3 regions of the Priestia sp. 3CA3 genome follow, and region 3 is predicted to be linked to each of the others. Evidence: riboswitches for the same ligand, from Rfam matches in the RefSeq annotation. Region 3 holds a riboswitch; each other region holds the start of a gene.

Region 1 (7,463 bases), on a different contig from region 3:
GAAATCGTTCGAGAGTCTTTGCCTGAACTGCAAAAGAAATTCCAAATTGTACACCTTTGCGGAAAAGGCAATATTGATACAAGCCTTGAAAAAGAGTCAGGATACCGTCAGTTAGAATACGTAAACGAACAGCTTCCTGATGTTCTAGCGGCAACTGATTATGTGATTACACGCGGCGGATCCAATGCCATTTTTGAGTTTTTAGCTCTTCATAAACCGATGATGATTATTCCTTTATCAAAAGCACAGAGTCGCGGAGATCAAATTTTAAATGCACAATCCTTTAAGAAAAAAGGCTACTGTATGGTTGTAGAAGAAGAGCAGTTAACAAAAGAACTGTTTTTGCGTGAAGTAAATGAGCTTCAGCAGCAGGCAAGTACGATGAAGCGTACAATGCGTGAAGCAACAAAAACGGATGCCATTTCAATTCTTGTAAATGAAATTGAGAAAATGAGCTAAAAAAAGCGTTCTTATCTCCTCGATAAGAACGCTTTTTTCTTCTGAAATTATTATTTTAAAATAATGAATAAATATAGAAAAATAAAGCTTTTAAAATTTCAAAAAATGTTGTTGACAGTAAATTTTAACAGGAGTAAGATTACTCTCATGAAACGTTCCACTGTGAAACGCTGAGTCTTTTCTGAAAGAGAAGGAAAGAGCGGAGGACCCAATTATCAGGGGTGAATCTCTTAATTGAGTAGGGTTACTTTCTTGACCCGAACCCGTCAGCTAACTTCGTAAGCGTTAAGAGAGAGGATGGTGTAATCGTGGTCGTTTTCTATAACAGCGGATAGTACGCTCCTTTCAAAATATAGGTGAAAGGAGCGTCAGGATGCATTTATCTAAGCAAATGATTCAAATGATTGAATATCGGGCCATGTGCGATCAGCAATCTTTTGATCTAGCAAACCGCTATTTGTCTACGTTAGCTAATCAAAGTTTTAAACGCAGCAGTAAAAACTATTATTAAGTCTAAAAATTAAATAACAAAGATACGCTTAATCAATTATGAGCGGGGGACCCAATATTTTGTACGTATGTACTAGGGGTGAATCTCTTAACTGAGTAGGGTTACTTCCATAACCCGAATCCGACAGCTAACTCCGTAAGCGTTTTGGGAGTAAAAAATTCGTGTGAATCACGGCTTATTTGTCGTGCATTAAACCGCGGAAGAGAACTCTCTTCTGCGGTTTTTTAGTGGGAAAAATCAGCAGCACGTCTCACGGTTAGCTTTTTTGGACGTGATGCTTTATGAAAAGAAACCGTCACTAAACTTAGAAGCTATCATTTTTGTTAGGAAACAGTTAGGAGGGAGCAACTTGGATATGATCATGCTTGGAACGCTTGTCATATTAACAGCTGCTATGTACGGAATTATTTGCTGGTCGTCTCATGTAGTAGATGAAAGAGAGGAGAAGTGAACGTGTCGTTCATTTTGTTAGGTATTTCAGTTCTCGTTTTAATTTATTTAGTATATGTACTGTTAAATCCAGAACAATTTTAATAAGCGGAGGAATAAAAAGTGGGGATTTTTCTACTATCAGTTGCGCTGCTGCTTGTTTTTGTAGCGCTTATTGCAAAGCCCGTAGGTATTTATATAGCGAATGTGTTTTCAAACGATAAAAACACTAGCTTGATAGGAAAGATAGAAACGGTGATGTTTAAAGCAGCAGGAATTAAAGGGCTTAATCAGACGTGGAAGCAATATGCATTTGCTCTTGTTTTGGCGAATACGTTTATGATTTTTGTGGTGTACCTTATCTTCCGGTTTCAAGAGGTACTGCCGTTTAACCCAAGCCACATCAAAGGAATGGATCCGGCACTTGCTTTTAACACGGCCATTAGTTTTATGACAAATACGAACTTGCAGCACTACAGCGGCGAATCAGGTTTGTCCTATTTCTCGCAGATGGCCGCCATTGTATTTATGATGTTTGCTGCACCAGCAACGGCACTTGCAGTAGCAATCGCTTTTATTCGTGGGCTGGCAGGGAAAGAAATGGGAAACTTTTTTGTTGATTTTGTAAAGTCAATTACGCGTATTTTACTTCCTATCGCTTTTATAACAGGCATTTTATTTATGTTTTTAGGTGTCCCTCAAACGTTAAGCGGAACGGTTACTGCCCATACAATAGAAGGGGCAACACAGCAAATAGCAAGGGGACCAGTTGCTTCTTTTCTTTCAATTAAAGAGCTAGGAAACAACGGAGGGGGATTTTTTGGTGTCAATTCAGCTCATCCATTTGAAAATCCTAACGCGTTGAGCAATGTATTACAAATCGTCCTTATGCTGTTATTGCCAACAGCACTTCCTTTCACATACGGAAAAATGATCGGACAGCGTAAGCAAGGCCGCATCTTATTTGTAGCGATGAGTATGCTGTTTATCGTTATTTTAAGTACAGCGTTCGTAACAGAGTGGGGCGGCAATCCAAGACTTGATGCTTTTCATTTAAATGAAGCGAACGGTTATATGGAAGGGAAAGAAGTCCGTTTTGGTGTCGGCATGTCGACGCTTTACGCCATCGTGACGACAGCAAGTGAAACAGGTGCAGTCAACACCATGCACGATACTCTTACGCCTCTTACCGGGTTGTTAACGCTTGGAAATATGATGTTAAATACCGTATTTGGCGGTGTCGGAGCAGGATTTATGAATGTCATGATGTACGTCATTATCGCCGTATTTTTATCAGGTTTAATGGTTGGAAGAACACCAGAATACGTAGGTAAAAAAATTGAAGGAAAAGAAATGAAGCTAATCGCCGTGACGCTTATTTTGCAACCGCTGCTAATTTTAGGAGGAACAGCTGTAGCACTTACCACTCATTTAGGAATGGAAGGTATATCAAATCCAGGCTTTCACGGGTTAAGTCAGGCACTGTATGAATTTACGTCGTCAGCAGCAAACAATGGATCCGGCTTTGAAGGACTCGGTGATGCAACGCCGTTTTGGAACATTTCTACGGGAATTGTTATGTATATTGGACGCTACTTCGGACTAATTACAATGCTGGCGGTATCGAGCTCACTAGCATCCAAACAGCTTGTTCCCGAAACACCTGGAACATTTAAAACGGATACGTCTTTATTTAGCGGCATTTTAATTGGAACTACCGTTATTGTAGGAGCACTTACGTTTTTCCCAGTGCTTGTGCTTGGGCCGGTTGCTGAGTATTTAACACTGTAATCAAGAAAGCGGAGGATCATAATGAATAAACGGAATTTTGCAAATAATATTGAATTGGATCGCAACAGTCATATTCAAGGTTCTGTAGATACACAAGCTTCATCGATTTTTATTCAATCAGTAAAGCAGGCTTTTATCAAGCTCAGCCCAAGAACGATGATAAAAAACCCTATCATGTTCGTAGTAGAAATCGGGTTTATAATTACGCTTTTTTTAGCCGTTGTTCCGGACCTTTTCGGAGAAAGTACAGTAAGCACAGGGTTTAATGTTGCCGTATCTCTCGTGTTATTTTTCACCATTGTTTTTGCTAATTTTGCAGAAGCATTAGCAGAAGGTCGAGGAAAAGCACAGGCAAACTCATTAAAGCAATCTAAAGGCGATATTACAGCTAATCAGCTTCAAAACGGGCAAATGATACAAGTTCCGGCATCGCAACTAAAAAAAGGAGACATCGTCGTCGTTTCACAAGGCGAAATGATTCCTGGAGATGGAGAAATCATTAAAGGACTGGCGTCTGTTGATGAATCGGCTATTACGGGTGAATCGGCACCTGTTATGAAAGAAGCAGGCGGGGATTTTAACTCTGTAACTGGAGGTACAAGAGTTGTCAGCGATGAAATTACAATTAAAATTACGTGTGAGCAAGGTGAATCGTTTTTAGATAAAATGATTTCGCTTGTTGAAGGAGCAGAGCGTCAAAAAACGCCAAATGAAATTGCGCTAAACACGGTTTTGACAAGTTTGACGATTATTTTTTTACTAGTTGTTGTGACGCTTCCTGTTTTCACAAACTACCTGCACTTTCAGCTCGACACGGCTATTTTAATTTCACTGCTCGTCTGTCTCATTCCGACAACAATTGGAGGCTTATTATCGGCCATTGGAATTGCTGGGATGGACCGAGTAACGCAGTTTAACGTGATTGCCATGTCAGGAAAAGCAGTAGAAGCAGCTGGTGACATCAACACAATTATTTTAGATAAAACCGGTACCATTACGTTTGGAAACCGAATGGCTCATCAGTTAACGACTGTAGAAGGCATAGACGAACGTGAACTTTATAAATGGGCATTTGTTTCTTCGCTTTATGATGAAACACCAGAAGGGCGCTCAGTTGTTGATTTTATTCAAAATCGCATGGGAGTAGAAGATCTTAGAAAAACCGAAGGAACGTTTGTTGAATTTAAAGCTGAAACGCGAATGAGCGGCATTGACTTACAGAATGTGTCTGTACGAAAAGGGGCAGTGGACGCCGTCACGGCATGGGTAGAGTCAAATGGCGGAAAGGTTCCCTCTGATTTACAGCAAAAAGCAAACGAAATTGCAGGAGCTGGTGGCACGCCGCTTGCCGTCGCCGCGGATAATAAAATTTACGGTTTGATTTATTTAAAAGACACGGTAAAACCAGGAATGAAAGAACGCTTTGATGAACTTCGTAAAATGGGTATTAAAACAGTCATGTGTACAGGAGATAATCCGTTAACCGCAGCAACCATTGCAAAAGAAGCGGGAGTAGATGAATTTATTGCGGAATGCAAGCCAGAAGACAAGATTCAAGTTATTAAATACGAACAGCAGCAAGGCAAGCTAGTTGCGATGACAGGTGACGGGACAAACGATGCCCCTGCACTTGCTCAAGCTGACGTTGGTCTAGCGATGAACAGCGGAACTTCAGCTGCTAAAGAAGCAGCAAATATGGTGGATTTAGATTCTGACCCTACTAAAATTATTGAAGTCGTTTCAATTGGAAAACAGCTATTAATGACAAGGGGTGCCTTAACTACATTCAGCATCGCAAACGATATTGCTAAGTATTTCGCGATTATTCCAGCGATGTTTACCTTGGCGATTCCGCAAATGGAGGCTCTTAACGTAATGAAGCTGAATTCACCTCTATCTGCTGTATTGTCAGCGCTTATTTTTAATGCGGTCATTATCCCGCTGTTAATTCCCTTAGCCATGAAGGGAATTGCCTATAAGCCGATGAGTTCTAACGCCCTGCTGCGAAAAAATTTGTTCATTTACGGATTAGGTGGGGTATTAGTTCCATTCATTGGGATTAAAGCGATTGACTTATTACTTTCATTTGTGATGTAGAGGAGAAGAAACGATGATACAAACAGAACGAACGGGAAGCATTATTGTTCGCTTAACAATTATGATGATGATACTTTGTGGTCTTATTTATCCTGTTGTGATGACAGGTATTGCTCAAACAGCTGTTCCAAGTAAAGCAAACGGCAGCCTAATCTATTCAAACAATCATCAAGTTATCGGTTCTAAGCTGATTGGGCAGCAGTTTACAAGCAATGCATTTTTTCACGGCAGAGTCTCTAGTATTGATTATAACGGGGCAGGATCTGGGTCGTTGAATTTAGCACCTTCAAATAAAGATCTTACGAATCGTATCGAGAAATCCGTAGCGGCGTGGAAAAAAGAAAACGAAGTGCCCAAAGAAGGAATTCCGATTGATGCCGTCACGAATTCGGCTTCTGGACTCGATCCGGATATTACGCCACAAGCTGCATATGCACAAGTAGAGCGCGTGGCAAAAGCAGCCCATATTAAAACCCAGACGCTAAAAGAGTTAATCAAAGAACATACTCAGCAAGGGGCTTTTGGTGAAAAACGAGTAAATGTAGTAGAGCTAAATTTAGCTGTTCAACGAGAGCGCTAATTACATGCACTCGCTTCATGTACTGAAGCGAGTGTGATAAAGGGGCACAAACAATGAAAGAAAAAGAAGCTCATCCATACTTTCGAAGAAAAACTCCGGAAGAACTATTGCGTGAACTTCATAATCAGAAGCGCGGAAAGCTTAAACTCTACATCGGTGCCGCACCGGGAGTAGGGAAGACGTATAAAATGCTTCAAGATGCACATGACTTAGTCAAAGAAGGCGTAGATGTCGTAGTTGGATATGTAGAAACACACGGCAGGAATGAGACTAAAGAGATGATTGGAAATCTAGAAGTAATCCAAAGAGAAACCGTTTTTTATAAAGGAAAAGAATTACAAGAACTTGATTTACTGGCGATTGTAAGAAGGCGGCCAAAAGTTGTAATTATCGATGAACTTGCTCACACAAATGTTCCGACAAGCCGCCATAAAAAACGTTTTGAAGATGTTTCTTACCTGCTCAACCAAGGTATTTCAGTTATGTCAGCAATGAACATTCAGCATATGGAAAGCGTACATGACCTCGTATATGCTGTTACCCAAGTAAAAGTTCGTGAAACGGTGCCAGATTTATTTATTCAGCAAGCAGATGAAATTCAGCTTGTCGACGTTACACCGGAACAGCTGCAAAAGCGTCTTCGTGAAGGCAAAATATACGAAGTCCATAAAATTGAACAAAGCCTGCAGTCTTTTTTTAAGCTCGCAAATCTCCATGCCCTTCGTGAATTAACGCTCAGAGAAATAGCGGATGAAGTGGACGGTAAGCTCATTCATTCCCATGAAATTGGTGTAACAGGTATTTGTGAACGCATTTTAGTATGCATTCAATACAGTGAAACAGCTGAAAAATTGATTCGAAGAGGCTGGAGAATGGCGAACCGATTGAAAGCAGATTTGCTGCTGCTCCATGTTTTTAAAGGCGATCAGACTGAGAGGGAGAAAACACAAATCAAACAGTGGCAGGCATTCGCTGACCGTTTCCACGCATCGCTAATTGTTGAAGAAGCTAAAAAGCAAAAACCAGCTGCAGTGATTGTGAACGTAGCCAAGCAGTATCGCGTTACTCAAATCTTACTAGGGCAATCAGCGAGGACAAGATGGGAAGAGATTCGAAAAGGCTCTATTGTGAATACAATTATGCGACAGACTCATAACATCGATATTCATATTGTTTCAGATTCAGCAAAACAACAAAAATAAAATGCATATATAACAAAAGGAGAATATGAGTGAATATTGCGTTCTTTTTACTTCCTAAAAAAGAAGTCGTTACACTATCGACACAGTCAACGATCCGTCAAGCATTGGAGAAAATGGAGTATCATCGCTACTCTTCTGTGCCGCTTATTAATCAAAAAGGAGAATATGTAGGGACTTTGGCAGAAGGAGACTTGTTATGGAAGCTAAAAAGCCTAGAACATATAGAACTCCATGAGTTAGAACACCTACGAATTGAGGAGGTTCCAAGACATCGCGATTACGAAGCTATCACCATTAACGATGAAATGGAAAGTATTTTGTCACGCGCGTCTGAACAAAATTTTGTGCCAGTTGTAGATGATCAAAACATTTTTATTGGACTCGTGCGGCGAAG
Region 2 (7,463 bases), on a different contig from region 3:
CTAAGAAAAAAATAAAAAGCATGGCAATCACGTTAATGGCGAACGTGCTGATAATCATAATTTTTGAATGCAGCGTTAGTTTTTTATACGATTTTTTCACCCACATATCAGCAAGGACGGTAAACCCTAACCCACCAATAATAAAGAGAAAAGAAATCGTGATGTTAATAATAGGATCTCCTACATACTGAACTAAGTTATCAGACAGCAGTCCGAACCCTGCGTTATTAAAAGCCGAAATCGAATGAAACAAGCTAAAGAACAGCCCCTTAGACCATCCGAATTCCGGAACCCAGCGTATCGCTAAAAAGAGCAGTGCAACAAACTCAATTAAAAATGAAAAGATGAACAACCTTTTAACTAGCAGCACAACTCCACCGACGCTCGTCTGATTTAATGCCTGCTGAACGAGCATACGCTCTTTAAATCCAATTTTTTTACCTAGCATCATAAAAATCAGCACGGCAAATGACATAATGCCGAGACCGCCTATTTGAATTAACAGCATAATAATCGTTTGACCGATGACGGTAAAACGCGTACCTGTATCTACGACGGCTAAGCCGGTCACTGTCATAGCGGAAGTAGATGTAAAAAGGGCGTCTACCCACCGGATTGGCTCAGTAGTAGAAAAAGGCATCATCAATAGAAGAGCACCAATAATAATTCCTCCGCCAAAAATGGAAACAAGCAGCTGCGGAGGAGTTAGTTTAATGATTTGTTTTTTCATGAGTTAAACTCCTTCTTCTTCAAAACGGTTCAAATCGCGATTATGTCCGATAACAATCAGCATATCTCCTTGTTCAATTATTTCATGCGCGGTAGGCGAAATCACCATTTCCCCGTCTTTTCGCTGAAAGCCGATAATATTGCAGCCGTACTTGGCACGAATGTTCAAATCAAACAGCGTTTTATTATGAAGCTTTTTAGAAGCGACAATTTCGACAATACTATAATCCTTTGACAGTTCAATGTAATCAATGATCTTTTCTGACACCACGTGATGAGCAATCCGCTTCGCAATATCGCGCTCAGGATGAATGACTTTGTCCGCTCCTATTTTCTCCAGCACTTTTTGATGATACATATTCACCGCTTTTACCCATACTTGCTTAACGCCCATATCTTTTAAAAGCATCGTTGCAAGCACGCTTGCTTCAATATCGTCTCCAAACGAAATAAGAGCATGATCAACGTTACGAATGCCTAGCCCTTTTAAGCTAGCTTCATCAATTGCGTTCGCTTGCACGACATATGTAGCTGAGTTGCTATATTTCTTTACTACCTCCTGATTGCGGTCAATAGCGAGCACATCCACATCCAAATTAGCAAACTCTTCAACCAAACTGCCTCCAAAACGACCTAATCCCAATACAGCAAACTGTTTTTTCATAATGTATTTATTCCTTTCTTCAACTGCTGTGTGTTCTCTTAGCTTATACTTTTTCTAAAAAATTACATGTTTTTCTTAAAAAAAGCGCAAAAAAACACAGGAAGGCTCCTGTGTTTTTTCACACTCTTCCCCCTCAAAACGCTTGCGAAGTTAGCTGTCGGGTTCGGGTTTTAAGAGTAACCCTACCTTTTTAAGGATTCACCCCGGAGCACAATATGTGCGTAAATAATGGGTCCTCCGCTCCGTAATGGATTAAGCGATTTTTATTCAAATGTCTATGATCTATTTTTTAGAATAATCGATTCGATTCATGATACGTTTCACTTCACGAAAGCTATCTTACTCCTGTGGATTTTGTCTGTCAAGATATTTTTAGGGAAGACATCACTTGCGCTGCAAACTGCAAAAATCATATAAATCTAAACTGACAATCAGTTTGTGAAATTGATCAAACAAATTAATAACGGCCAAAAGCTCTAATAGCTGCGTATCACTGTAAAATTTCTTTAATTGATCCATATCAGCATCCGTCAAATCCCTTGGACGCACTCGGTATACATCTATAAATCGAAACAGCAGTCGATCTTTTTCTTCCAGCTCTTTTTCTCTTAACACTTTTTGATTAAGCGTCTTATCGCCTACATATGACATGCTCATACACGTCTCACAGCCGTTAACACCTGCTAGATAAAGCCTGATTTTTTCCTTAGTCTCTCTTTTTACTATATCACTGTTCCAAAGCTTGTCGTATAGCTCATCATACAACCTTTTTACATCTGGAATTAAATTCAGTGCTTTTTCAAAATTTGTTCCCTCTTCGTTTGTTAACAAAACTCTTGCCATTTTTTACTCACTCCTTTTTAATTATTATAGTAAGAAAAATGGAGATTTCAGATAACAAATAAAACATATTATCTGCTGTTACTAATCAAATGAAACATTAATATGAAAGAAGGTTTTCAATTGAAAATTGATGAAATTGATTTATCGATTTTGCAGGCACTGCAGCAAAACAGCCGTCTTTCCTTAAGAGAGCTAGGAAAACAAATTAACCTGTCTCCTCCTTCAGTGGCAGAGCGAGTAAGACAGCTAGAGAGCTTTGGTATTATAAAAGGATATACAATCGATATTGATTATGAAAAGCTGCAGTTGCCCGTCTCGTGTTTTATTGAAGTAACCATGAAAAACGGAGAGCACGAGCGTTTTAAACGATTTATTTCTCAGTATCCCTATGCTTTATTCTGTGAACGCATTGCCGGACAGGCTTGCTTCATTACAAAGCTTCAGCTTCCTCACCTGCACGTACTCGAGCAATTTATTAACGAAATTACACCTTATGCCAAAACGATTTCACACATCGCCCTTTCTCACGTGGAGATGTCTTCTGCATTATTGAGTCATTTAAAAGATGAAAAGTGATTGAAACATACGTTCACCGTACTAACGAAAAGATCCGAACGATTCATCGTTCGGATCTTCTTTCCACTAAACTACTTCTGTCCTAGCCTCTTTTATTCGTCCAAAAGCATAAAAAATAACCCTCCAAAGCTGGAGGGTATAAATTTTCCGAATAATGAAAGTTTTACAACTTCATTCTATCAGGTACCGACATTTCTGTCTACTTAAAAATGTAAAAGAGCTCTCTATTAATAGAAAGCTCTTTTACCTGCTTGTTTTTTGAAAACAATCAATCTATATAAAAGGGAACTACCTAAGGTTGAAAGTCACGTGAAACCTTGGCAGTTGATCCTGGATATACCGGTTGATATGATTCAAAACAAGTTCTTTCATCATTTCTTCTTTGACTTCTGATTCCGTTTTTTTATCTTTTTGTTTTAAAATAAGAATATAATAGACTTTACCCATTTTAATGGGCTTACTACACTCTCCGATGTGCTGTTTTTTTAAAACATCTATAAAAGAGGGAGATAGATTCGAAAGCTTTAGATTATCATCATTCTCTATTTTGCTGATGGTCTGGACATCAGCATATTTTTTTTGAACGTCTTGAAGCGATGTTCCTTTTTGCAGCTCAGCCGCAACGGTCTCAGCATCATGTAAAGTTGTAAAAGTTAGCTGCGAAAAAGATACGCGCGTTACATCATTCTCAATACGTGTATAGTAAGCGTCTAGTTCATCAGACGTAATTTGTTTACGGAAATATTCTTCTAATTTAAACTGATTTATTAGCTGTTTAGTTACATCGCTAGAACGAATGTGCAAGACTTCATAGCCTTGTTTTCTTGTATCTTCGTCATATGAACGTTTGATTTGTTTCCACATATCCTCGACTTTTTTCTGTACCCTGTCACTTGTCTTTAGATGCGAAATTAAGATTTTTTGCATGACAAGCTGCCGCAACAACTCTTTGCGGTAGCTTGTATCATTTAGCGGAGCATCGGGATTTAAGAACCCTTCAACTGCTAAAAAACGATTGAATTCAGCTCCTGTCACCTTTCCTCCTTCATACGCTGCCACTTCTTTAGCAGAAGATAGCTGACTAATTTCTACAGAAGGAAACATCGTGTTTGAATGCTTCCCTCCGCAGCCTGTTAAAAATCCGAACGCTGTTAATACTGCTAGCAGCAGCTTTAACGGTGCTGAACTCATCCATTGTTATCCTGCTGCTCTGAAAGCTTCAGAGAAATAGTTTGTTTTTTTCCATTTCGGTACACGTCTAATTTTACCGTGTCTCCTACTTTGCGTTTTGTGTATAGATATTGACGTAAATCACTGGATGTTTTGACTTCATTTCCATCGATGGCAACAATCACGTCTTTTGATTGTAAACCAGCATCAGAAGCAGAAGAGAATGGTTCAACCGTCGTTACGACAACTCCTTCAGACGTATCGCTTGTTAGGCCTAGCTGATCTTGTTTTGTTGCAGCTGAAAGCTGACCTACATCTTGAAGACCTACCCCCATATATGGACGCGTTATTTTTCCGTTTTTCATCAGCTGTTCAATTGTTGGCTGCACTTCATCACTTGGAAGAGCAAAGCCGATTCCTTCTACATTGTCTTCTGAAATTTTCATACTGTTGATACCAACTACTTCACCGGAAGAATTGATCAAGGCACCGCCGCTGTTTCCTGGATTAATCGCCGCATCCGTTTGAATTGCATCTACGTTCCAATTCTCTGAAATAGGGACAGAGCGTTTTGCTGCGCTCACGATACCTTGTGTGACCGTACGAGAAAATTGTTCACCAAGAGGGTTTCCGATTGCAAGAACCGTTTCACCCGCCACTAAATCTGATGATTTTCCGAACTTCGCCACTTGTTCAACATTTTTGTCGGACATTTCAAGCACCGCTAAATCCGTTAGCGCGTCAGCTCCGACAATTTTAGCTTTTTCTTTTTGTCCGTTTGAAAGTGACACTTCTACTTCGCTTGCGCCGTCAATAACGTGGTTATTAGTCACAACGTAGGCTTTTCCATTTTCTTTTTTGAAAATAACACCGGAACCCGTTCCTGCTTCTTGCGTTTGGGTATCTCCAGAAAATGGATTTGTTTGCTGTTGAATATTGTTCACGCCTACAACAGCAGCTGATACTTTATTTACAACTGAAACAAGATCTGACTGATTCACGGTTGTGCTTACTGTTCGAGGCGTTGTGCTCGTTGTTGTTGCCGTTTGAGTCTGCGTTGTTTGATTCGCTGTTTGCGTATCCGCTGAATCCATTAACCCTAGCTGCGGAGCGCCGTATAGCACAATTCCTCCCCCTAGCACTGCTCCCGCGATGGAAGATGCGATCACTGGAAATAAGCGTCTTTTTGGAGGCTGTGATGATGACGCAGGCTGATACTGATCATAGCGCCGCTGGCGGTTTTCATATTCTTCTTTTCGTTCTTCCTCTCTTTCATAATCACGTGGATCCATGAAAATCACTCCTTTTAACGTAGCAAATTTTATGTTATCTATACTATAAAATAAAAGTTTGGGATAAGTATCAAAACAATATGTGAAATTGTGAAAAATTTCTTTATGACAGCAAACACGTAGTATAATAGCGGGTACATAAACCTTTAAAGAAACGCGCATAGATGGCGCAATATGCTTTATTTACCTTAATTTTCATATATTCAGAGGAAGGTGTCAAATTTGAGCTTTACACTATATTTAGTAGAGGATGAACAAAATTTAAACGAAGTTTTAACCCTTTACCTTCAAAAAGAAGGCTGGGACGTTCGCTCATTTTTTAACGGCACGGACGCAAAAGAAATGATTGCAACTCCTCCGCACCTGTGGATTTTAGATATTATGCTGCCTGATATTGACGGGTATCAGCTCATTCGCGAAATCAAGCAGCAAACGCCACATGTGCCTGTTATTTTCATTTCAGCACGCGATGCCGATATTGACCGGGTTCTTGGACTTGAAATGGGCAGCGACGACTATTTATCAAAGCCTTTTTTGCCTCGTGAACTAGTTATTCGAGCAAACAAACTGCTAAACCTCGTATATGGTTCCAATCAAAAGAAAACCGATACCATTACGCTGACTCCTTATGAAATCGATTTACATACGCGTACAGTCAGTGAAAATGGAAAGCCGATTGATTTGACGTCTAAAGAATTTGATTTTCTTGTCACTATCTCAAAAGACCTTGGACAGGCTTTTTCAAGGGAGCAGCTGTTGAATCTCATTTGGGGAGAAGATTATTTCGGCACAGACCGAGTGGTGGATGATTTAGTGAGGCGCGTGCGTAAAAAAATGCCGCAAGCACGAATTGAAACGATTTACGGATACGGATACCGGATGATGAAAGCATGAAAAACAAGTCGCTTGCATTTCAAATTTGGCTCGTCATCTCGGGTATTTTACTGCTCATTTCAATTTTGCTCGCTATTTTATTCCCAACGACGCTCAGGCAGTTCTTCACGAATGAAATTTATACCACTATTGAAAATGAACAGCATATTTTAAAAGAATACGGCCTGCCAAGCCGCTCAGGTGAATACTACTTTAGCAATGAAGACAGTGAACCAACGCTTGGCAATCGAACCGTGGATCATATTTTATTGCCTGAACATGCGGATATCTCTTATTTTTCATCACGGGTGTTGCCTCAAGACTTTTTGAGAAAAGCACAGGAAGATGCAATCAGTCAGCGGAAAATCGTCGCTCGCTATGAAAAAGATCTCGGCAACCGGACGCTTTTTTATGTGATTCGAAAAGTAAGCGTAAACGGACAGCCTGCTTTTTTACTTTCATTTTCGTGGGATACGTATCGCAACGCGCTCACTTCTACTCTTTTTAAACAGCTGCTTCTTGTCATTTCAATTGTATTTCTATTCAGCTGGCTTCCATCTATTTGGCTATCAAGATACTTAAGCAAGCCGCTTGTATCGCTTGAAAAAGATGTAAAAAAAATCGCCGAACAAAATTGGCATGAACCTGTTACAGTCAACCGTTCCGATGAAATCGGCAAGCTAGGCGCGTCCATCGAGCAAATGCGCAAAAGGCTCGTATCTAAAGATGAAGCACAGCAAACGCTGCTTCAAAATATTTCACATGATTTAAAAACACCGGTAATGGTTATTCAAAGCTACGCTCAGTCGATTCAAGACGGCATTTATCCAAAAGGTGATTTATCCCAAACGGTAAAAGTCATTGAAGATGAATCCAAAAATCTTGAGAAAAAAATCCGCGATTTGCTTTACTTGACCAAGCTTGACTATATGTCCACTCACCAGCTTGCACAAGACGACTTTGATTTTACTGCGCTTCTTCATGAAGTAGTGGATCGCTTGCGGTGGAGGCGCCCTGAAATACAGTGGGAATTTGACGACGTAAATGCAACGATTAAAGGAGACAAAGAGCTGTGGACAAAAGTCCTTGAAAATGTACTCGACAATCAGCTGCGCTATGCTGATACGAAGGTTTCACTTTCACTTGCTAAACACCAAACGAACGTTCAATGTACCATCAGCAACGATGGTCCGCCCATTGATCAAAGCGTGCTTCAACACTTGTTTGAACCGTTTAAAAAAGGAGCAAACGGTGAATTCGGTATTGGCCTAAGTATCGTAAAGCGTATTGTTACGATGCACGATGCAGCCATTACG
Region 3 (7,463 bases):
CGCCACTTTTCCCGATTGGAATTGTGATGCAGTTAACTGAGTTGTCTGCTCGCCAAATTCGCTACTATGAAGAACATGAATTAGTTGCACCGGTAAGAACAGAGGGAAATCGACGACTATTCTCATTTAACGATGTTGATAAGCTGCTTGAAATCCGCGATCTAATCGAACAAGGTGTAAACTTAGCAGGTGTAAAACAGCTGTTTCATCTTCAAAAGGAGCAAAAAGGGCATAAGCAAGAAGAAAAAGTTGTGGCAGAAACAGCAAAGCCAGAATTAACGGACGATGAGTTGCGAAAAATGCTTCGTGCAGAACTTATGCAAGCAGGCCGTTTTAATCGAGCAACTTTAAATCAAGGAGATATGTCCAGGTTCTTTCATTAATAAAGTTATCAATATTTATGCCGTTCGTATATGAGGGGTATAGATTATAAATATTATATAGAGATTTAGGGGAGGATCACACGATGGCAAAGTACACAAAAGAAGATATTTTCCGCAAAGTTCAAGAAGAGAATGTAAAATATATTCGTCTTCAGTTCACTGACATTTTAGGAACAATTAAAAACGTTGAAATTCCAGTAAGTCAATTAGAAAAAGCGTTAGACAACAAAATGATGTTTGACGGTTCTTCTATTGAAGGGTTTGTACGTATTGAAGAATCAGATATGTACCTATTCCCGGATATTGATACATTTGTTATTTTCCCTTGGACATCTGAAAAAGGTAAAGTAGCACGTTTTATTTGTGACATCTACAATGCAGATAGAACTCCGTTTGATGGCGATCCACGTAATAACTTAAAACGTGTGTTAAAAGAGATGGAAGAGTTAGGATTTACTGATTTTAACCTTGGACCTGAGCCAGAGTTCTTCTTATTCAAATTAGACGAAAAAGGCGAACCTACATTAGAATTAAATGATAAAGGTGGCTACTTCGACTTAGCGCCAACTGACCTTGGTGAAAACTGCCGTCGTGACATCGTATTAGAGCTTGAAGAAATGGGCTTTGAAATTGAAGCATCTCATCATGAGGTAGCTCCTGGACAACACGAGATCGACTTCAAATATGCTGCTGCATTAAAAGCTTGTGATGATATCCAAACGTTCAAACTTGTTGTAAAAACAATTGCACGTAAACATGGCTTACATGCTACATTTATGCCAAAACCATTATTTGGTGTGAACGGTTCAGGTATGCACTGTAACGTTTCGTTATTCAAAGATGGCCAAAACGCATTTTATGATGAGAACGGTAATCTAGAGCTAAGTGATACTGCTCGTCAATTTATCGCAGGTATCATCAAGCACGCACACAGCTTTACAGCAGTAACAAATCCTACTGTAAACTCTTATAAGCGTCTAGTACCTGGATATGAGGCTCCTTGTTATGTTGCATGGTCTGCTCGCAACCGTAGCCCATTAATCCGTATCCCAGCTTCTCGCGGCGTAGGAACTCGTGTTGAAGTACGTAGCGTAGACCCAGCTGCTAACCCATATTTAGCAATGGCTGTTCTATTAAAAGCTGGTTTAGATGGAATCAAGAACAATCTTGAAGCTCCAAAACCTATTGATCGTAATATCTATGTAATGACAAAAGAAGAGCGTGTTGAAGAAGGTATCGTAGATTTACCTGCAACATTAGCTCAAGCTTTAGATAGCTTCCAATCAAACGAAGTGATGGTTTCTGCATTAGGTGAACACTTAGCAGAGCACTTCGTTGAAGCGAAAGAAATCGAGTGGGATATGTTCCGTACACAAGTTCATCCTTGGGAACGTGACCAATACATGAGCCAATATTAATTTTTAAAAGTCGGAGAGATCGTTTGTACGTTCTCTCCGACTTTTTTGTTTTTCACAATGAATAAATAACATTCTACATACGTAAATTGAATAATATAGCTTGTTTATAAAAAAGCTGCCTGTCGTATAATTTACAGGGAGCTTTTTTATTGTTTTGTTACATACAAGAAAGAATTTGTTTACATGAATCAAAAAGGATGAGCTTTTTGTCTCATTGAATCTATAAGTAAAAGTAGTGTATAACAGATAGTGAGATTGTTTATGTGTTCACTCTGCACTGTATTTCAGTATAACTTCAGAGAGTTTTCAGCCAATCATAGTATCGTTAGAAAATACTGTTGGAGAGGAATGTAATAAAAATGAAAGAAGGAAATTTCTTTAAAGGTTTAGTGATAGGGATATTGATAAGCATTCCAATTTGGATTATTCTCATTGTTGTAGGCGTTCTGCTTTTTAAATAGGTCCTAACGTTATAAATAATAGACCCTCCTGGTCTATTTAATCAACCAGAATAGAATCTGGACCAAAAGTATGTTAGGAGGAGGGAACCGCACGATGAATTGTGCGGATTTTTTTATTGGTAGGATGAACGTAGATTTCATCTATTTAGTTGCTTCTAGAAGTTGATTGGAGGGCAGGCGAAGACTCCTGCGGGAAAAGCGGAATAGGTGAGACTCCGCAGTAACGCACGCGACGAGGAGGTTCACCAGCCCCCCCCGCGGAAAGCGAAGCCTTGCACGGAATTCAACAGCGATGTAACAAGCCATCCATACTAGCGCATTTATCCCATTTGTTCGTTTTGAGTTTGAAGTGATTTCGTTATGTCTCAATCTCCTTTTTTAGTAATTTTTCACTAAGTAGGCTAGTATACGTAGCACTTTTTTCCCTCATGCATATGTTAACAATAAGGAGGGACAAGTAATATGAAAAAAATTTATCTTGATGCAGGACATGGTGGGGCAGATGCAGGAGCAGTTGGAGCGAATGGACTGTATGAAAAAAACTTAGTGTTAAAAATTCAACAATATTTAATAAGCTATTTAAATAGCACTTACAGTGACTTTACGATTAAAACCACCCGTACCACAGATACTTTTTTATCGTTATCTCAGCGCGCTTCTCAAGCTAATTCATGGGGAGCAGATGCATTTATGTCTATTCACGTAAATGCCGGTGGAGGAACAGGATACGAAGATTATGTTTATAGAAGCGCTAGCAATGCTAGTAAAACGTTTCAATCGATTGTGCACGGGCAAGTACAGCCAACGCTGCTGTCGTATAATCATCCGAATCGTGGACGAAAATCGGCCAATTATGCGGTGCTTCGCTTAACAAATATGCCTGCAGTACTAACTGAAATAGCTTTTATTGATAGGAGCGCCGATGCAGCACTTCTTCAAAATGAAGCTTTTTTAAAAAGCATGGGTGAATCGTATGCAAAAGGAATTGCCGTATATTTAAATTTACCTCGTCGTGCAGTTCCAAATCCATCGCCATCTCCAACACCGACACCAAATCCATCACCTTCTGAACCAGGTGAAAAAACGTATACAATTAAGCAAGGAGATACGCTGTACAGTATTGCACAGAAGTACGGCATAACAGTACAGGAGCTTCAAGAAGCGAATACAGGGCTTTCTGATCCTTTAACACTACAGGTTGGAAAAACAATTGTTATTCCTTCAGGAACTTCACCAACACCTACTCCAACACCACCTTCTGAACAATATCCACTTCCAAATGGAATTTTAAAACAAGGCGATTCTGGAGAAGCAGTGAAACAGCTTCAAAGAGCATTAAACGCGGTTAATTTTAAAGTAGGGTCAGTAGACGGAATATATGGAGTACAAACGAAAGATGCAGTCAGACGTTTTCAGCTTGTGTATCTTCCTTATGATGTAGATGGCATTTATGGTCCTCAAACGAAAAACAAGCTAGCAGCCGTTTTAAAAGCAAAAAGTTAAAGAAAGCAGGTCTTCTGTAAGCAGGCAGAAGGCCTTTCGTTTTCCCCTTAAAAGCGCCTTAAGTACTATTTTATCGTTTACGTAAAATAATGCTTTACAAACCATTTGTACGGGAGTATATTATCTAAGAACAAAGGATAGTTATGAAAGAAACATGTTATCGATCATACTCTTTAACCGAAAATTATATTGACCTGTTATCGCTTAATTCGTCAGAAGTGGGGGACCCAAATTTGTGCATTGTCACTTGGGGTGAATCCTTTTTTTAAAAAGGTAGGGCTACTCTCATAGCCCGAATCCGACAGCTAACCCCATAAGCGTTTTGGAGAGGAGGTTTAAGCTGTGTAAAAACGCTGAGAACCCTTAGTGTTTTTTTTGTGCGCTTTTTTAACATAAAAAGGTATTTTTTAGGGATAATATCACTTATTCATGAACTTGTAACGGAGCTTAGCAACGAACAGTGAATAGTAGCTAAGCAATCATCGGAGGGAAATTACGTGAACTATTCAGTTCTCAAGAGATTATTGATTGGAAAGCCGCTCAAAACAAAAGAGTTAGGCGATCAAAAGCTTAGTAAGCTTAAAGCGCTGGCTATTTTATCATCAGATGCCTTATCTTCAGTGGCTTATGGAACAGAACAGATTTTGATTGTCCTTGCAACAGTGGGCGTGCTTGCCTATTGGTATTCGATTCCAATTGCGATTGGGGTATTGGTGCTGCTGACGGCTTTAATTCTTTCATATCGTCAAATTATTTATGCGTATCCGCAAGGCGGAGGAGCTTATATTGTTTCGAAAACCAATTTAGGAGAAAATCCTGGACTTATCGCTGGGGGATCACTGTTAGTAGATTATATTTTAACAGTTGCCGTGAGTGTTTCAGCAGGAACCGATGCTTTAACTTCGGCTTTTCCAACGCTGCATCACTATAACGTAGTAATTGCGTGTTTGCTGGTGATTTTTATTACGGTTTTAAATTTACGAGGTGTAACAGAATCCGCTTCTGTCTTAGCTTATCCGGTTTATTTATTTGTTATTGCTCTTATTTTGTTAATAGCGGTGGGCTTCTTCAAAATAGTGACAGGTCAAGTTTCACCTGAGCTTCATACATCTCTCGGTACCGTGGTGCCAGGTATTAGTTTGTTTTTATTATTAAAAGCTTTTTCATCAGGCTGTTCGGCATTGACTGGTGTAGAAGCTATTTCAAATGCAGTGCCTAACTTTAAAGATCCAGGTGCAAAAAATGCTGTTCATACATTAATGCTAATGGGCGGTATTTTAGCCGTTTTATTTTCTGGCATCACGTTTTTAGCTTATTGGCTTGGCATTTCTCCAAAAGCAGATGAAACGGTTGTATCACAAATTGCATCGAGTGTATTTGGACGAAATGGATTTTATTATTTTATTCAAGGTACCACAGCTCTGATTTTAGTGCTAGCGGCGAATACAGGTTTTTCAGCTTTCCCTTTGCTTGCCGTAAACTTATCGTCTGATAAATACATGCCAAGAATGTTTCAAATTCGCGGCGATCGACTAGGCTATTCAAATGGAATTGTGACCCTTGGAATTGCTTCTATTGTCTTACTTGTCGCCTTTAAAGGAGCGACGGAACAATTAATTCCTCTTTATGCAGTTGGAGTGTTCATTCCATTTACGCTTTCTCAAACAGGCATGATTGTCAAATGGCTTAGAGAAAAGCCGGCCGGCTGGCAAGGAAAGCTAACCATTAACTTAATTGGTGCCCTCATTACCTTAACGGTGCTAATCATTTTGTTTACAACGAAGTTTTCACAAGTATGGTCCGTGCTCGTTTTCTTACCGGTTATCGTTTATATTTTTCATCGCATTCATACGCATTATGAAGCGGTAGGAGAGCAGCTTCGTATTAAGCAAGGAGAAAAGATTGGAAAGCTTGAAGGAAGTGTGGTCATTGTTCCTGTAGCAGGAATGACAAAGGTAGTGGAAAATTCATTGAACTATGCAAGAACGATTGGTGATACCGTTATTGCGGTGCACGTTGCTTTTGACCGAGAAAGCGAAAAGAGAATGGAAGAGAAGTGGGAAAAGTGGCAGCCTGATATTCGTATTGTTACGTTTCATTCTCAATACCGCAGTCTTGTGCGTCCGCTGTTTCGATTCATCGATATGGCTGAGGAAAAAGCCCGTGAAAATAATATGGCTATTACGGTTGTTATTCCGCAGTTCATCACGAAAAAAAGCTGGCAAAACATCCTTCATAATCAGTCCAGTCTGCTGTTAAAAGCACATTTGCTTTACCGTAAAAACGTAATCGTTACAACGGTACCTTATCGTTTTAAAAAATAATGAAACATGACTAAAAACCTCCAACTTATATGTTGGAGGTTTTTAATTTTTAAATTCACATACACTAACCATAATTGAATCTCATCAAAGGCACAAACGGAGGGATTGCATGAGTGAATTAATTAAGTTATTGCGAAAAGGAAATAAATCGGCCATGATGGCCGCTATAGTTAATACCATTATATCCATTATTAAAGGGATTGCTTTTGCTTTAACGGGAAATGTAGCGATGTTTGCTGAAACGATGCACAGCTTAGGGGACGCAGCAAATCAGTTCTTTGTTTTTATAGGTTCAGCATTAAGCAAAAAAGCTCCGACCAAACGATTTCCAAACGGATTTGGACGATTGGTTAATCTCGTTTTATTAGGGGCGGTACTTGTAGTAGGAATTATGGCATTTGAAACGATTAAAGAAGGGTATCATCATATTCTTCATCCGACGAAGTCTTCAGGCTTTATTTTAAATATTGCAGTACTTGGCATCTCGGTATTACTTGAGATGTTTGTCCTCTTTAAGGCAATGAAAGAAATTTTGCACGATGTCGGAATGAATACTGCAGAGGTCAATGTTTTTACGCAAAGCTTTGTTCATCTAAAGAAAGCAAAGCCAGCAACTAAGCTTGTTTTTATGGAAGATCTGGTAGCCACTGGAGGAGGCGTATTGGCTTTAATTGCCGTTTTTATTTCGCGGTTTACGCCTTTTCATCAAGCTGAAGGAATTGCTTCTATGCTAATTGGTCTTATGATGTTTTTTGTAGTAGGACGAGTATTTTTAGATAACGCTGCTGGAGCGCTTGGTGAAGCAGATAAAGAAATGGAAATGAAAATTGGCGCCATTGTTATGCAAGATGTACAAGTGCGTGATATTCAAACGTTAATGGTGATGAAAGAAGGAGAAGAGCTTCACGTTGAATTAAAAGTAGAAATTGATCCTTCTTTAACAGTAGCAGAAGCGGATGATATTAAAGATCGTCTCGAAAATCGTATTTTACAGGAAAAAGGAATAACGGATGTCATTATTGAATTTGATGAAGATGATGGAATTCCTGACTGGGTGACAAGCGATTTACAGCTTCAAAAAGAATAAAAAACAAGGAAGAAAACAGTTGTTTTCTTCCTTGTTTTTTTTAGCTATATACTTTTTCACGCACGTTTTGAGAATCTGTTGAAGCCGCAGAAAAGTTAATAGTTTCACGTACAACGTAAATAGGTCTATTTTTACTTTCATCGTAAATTCTTGCGATGTATTGTCCCACTAGACCTAAACCAAGTAGCTGAATACCGCTAAAGAAAGTGATAGCTACCATAATCGAAGTCCAGCCAGGCTGAATATTTTCACCTATCAGCCAAACAACAATCGAATAACTTAAAACG

Evidence for each region. A riboswitch is a leader RNA that binds a small molecule or an ion and turns the genes downstream of it on or off. The one in region 3 is predicted to bind cyclic di-AMP.
Region 1: another riboswitch for cyclic di-AMP. It lies ahead of kdpF (K(+)-transporting ATPase subunit F); the one in region 3 lies ahead of AC1VNJ_RS04060 (APC family permease).
Region 2: another riboswitch for cyclic di-AMP. It lies ahead of AC1VNJ_RS22780 (potassium channel family protein); the one in region 3 lies ahead of AC1VNJ_RS04060 (APC family permease).

The regions. Positions count from the first base shown of each region.
Region 1 is NZ_JBXENJ010000002.1:292,806-300,268, reverse strand. It holds gene AC1VNJ_RS06350 (undecaprenyldiphospho-muramoylpentapeptide beta-N-acetylglucosaminyltransferase) at 1-459, shown strand, start outside; cyclic di-AMP (ydaO/yuaA leader) riboswitch at 618-760, shown strand; gene AC1VNJ_RS06345 (hypothetical protein) at 833-970, shown strand; cyclic di-AMP (ydaO/yuaA leader) riboswitch at 986-1,126, shown strand; gene kdpF (K(+)-transporting ATPase subunit F) at 1,418-1,504, shown strand; gene kdpA (potassium-transporting ATPase subunit KdpA) at 1,529-3,190, shown strand; gene kdpB (potassium-transporting ATPase subunit KdpB) at 3,212-5,287, shown strand; gene kdpC (potassium-transporting ATPase subunit KdpC) at 5,301-5,867, shown strand; gene kdpDN (KdpD-like non-kinase potassium sensor) at 5,921-7,069, shown strand; gene AC1VNJ_RS06315 (CBS domain-containing protein) at 7,099-7,463, shown strand, end outside.
Region 2 is NZ_JBXENJ010000010.1:118,093-125,555, forward strand. It holds gene AC1VNJ_RS22775 (TrkH family potassium uptake protein) at 1-730, opposite strand, end outside; gene AC1VNJ_RS22780 (potassium channel family protein) at 734-1,393, opposite strand; cyclic di-AMP (ydaO/yuaA leader) riboswitch at 1,518-1,662, opposite strand; gene AC1VNJ_RS22785 (carboxymuconolactone decarboxylase family protein) at 1,778-2,236, opposite strand; gene AC1VNJ_RS22790 (Lrp/AsnC family transcriptional regulator) at 2,357-2,812, shown strand; gene AC1VNJ_RS22795 (peptidyl-prolyl cis-trans isomerase) at 3,101-4,003, opposite strand; gene AC1VNJ_RS22800 (S1C family serine protease) at 4,000-5,274, opposite strand; gene AC1VNJ_RS22805 (response regulator transcription factor) at 5,497-6,168, shown strand; gene AC1VNJ_RS22810 (sensor histidine kinase) at 6,165-7,463, shown strand, end outside.
Region 3 is NZ_JBXENJ010000001.1:792,761-800,223, forward strand. It holds gene AC1VNJ_RS04045 (MerR family transcriptional regulator) at 1-383, shown strand, start outside; gene glnA (type I glutamate--ammonia ligase) at 467-1,801, shown strand; gene AC1VNJ_RS04055 (N-acetylmuramoyl-L-alanine amidase) at 2,725-3,765, shown strand; cyclic di-AMP (ydaO/yuaA leader) riboswitch at 3,957-4,100, shown strand; gene AC1VNJ_RS04060 (APC family permease) at 4,263-6,089, shown strand; gene AC1VNJ_RS04065 (cation diffusion facilitator family transporter) at 6,199-7,176, shown strand; gene AC1VNJ_RS04070 (glycosyltransferase family 2 protein) at 7,217-7,463, opposite strand, start outside.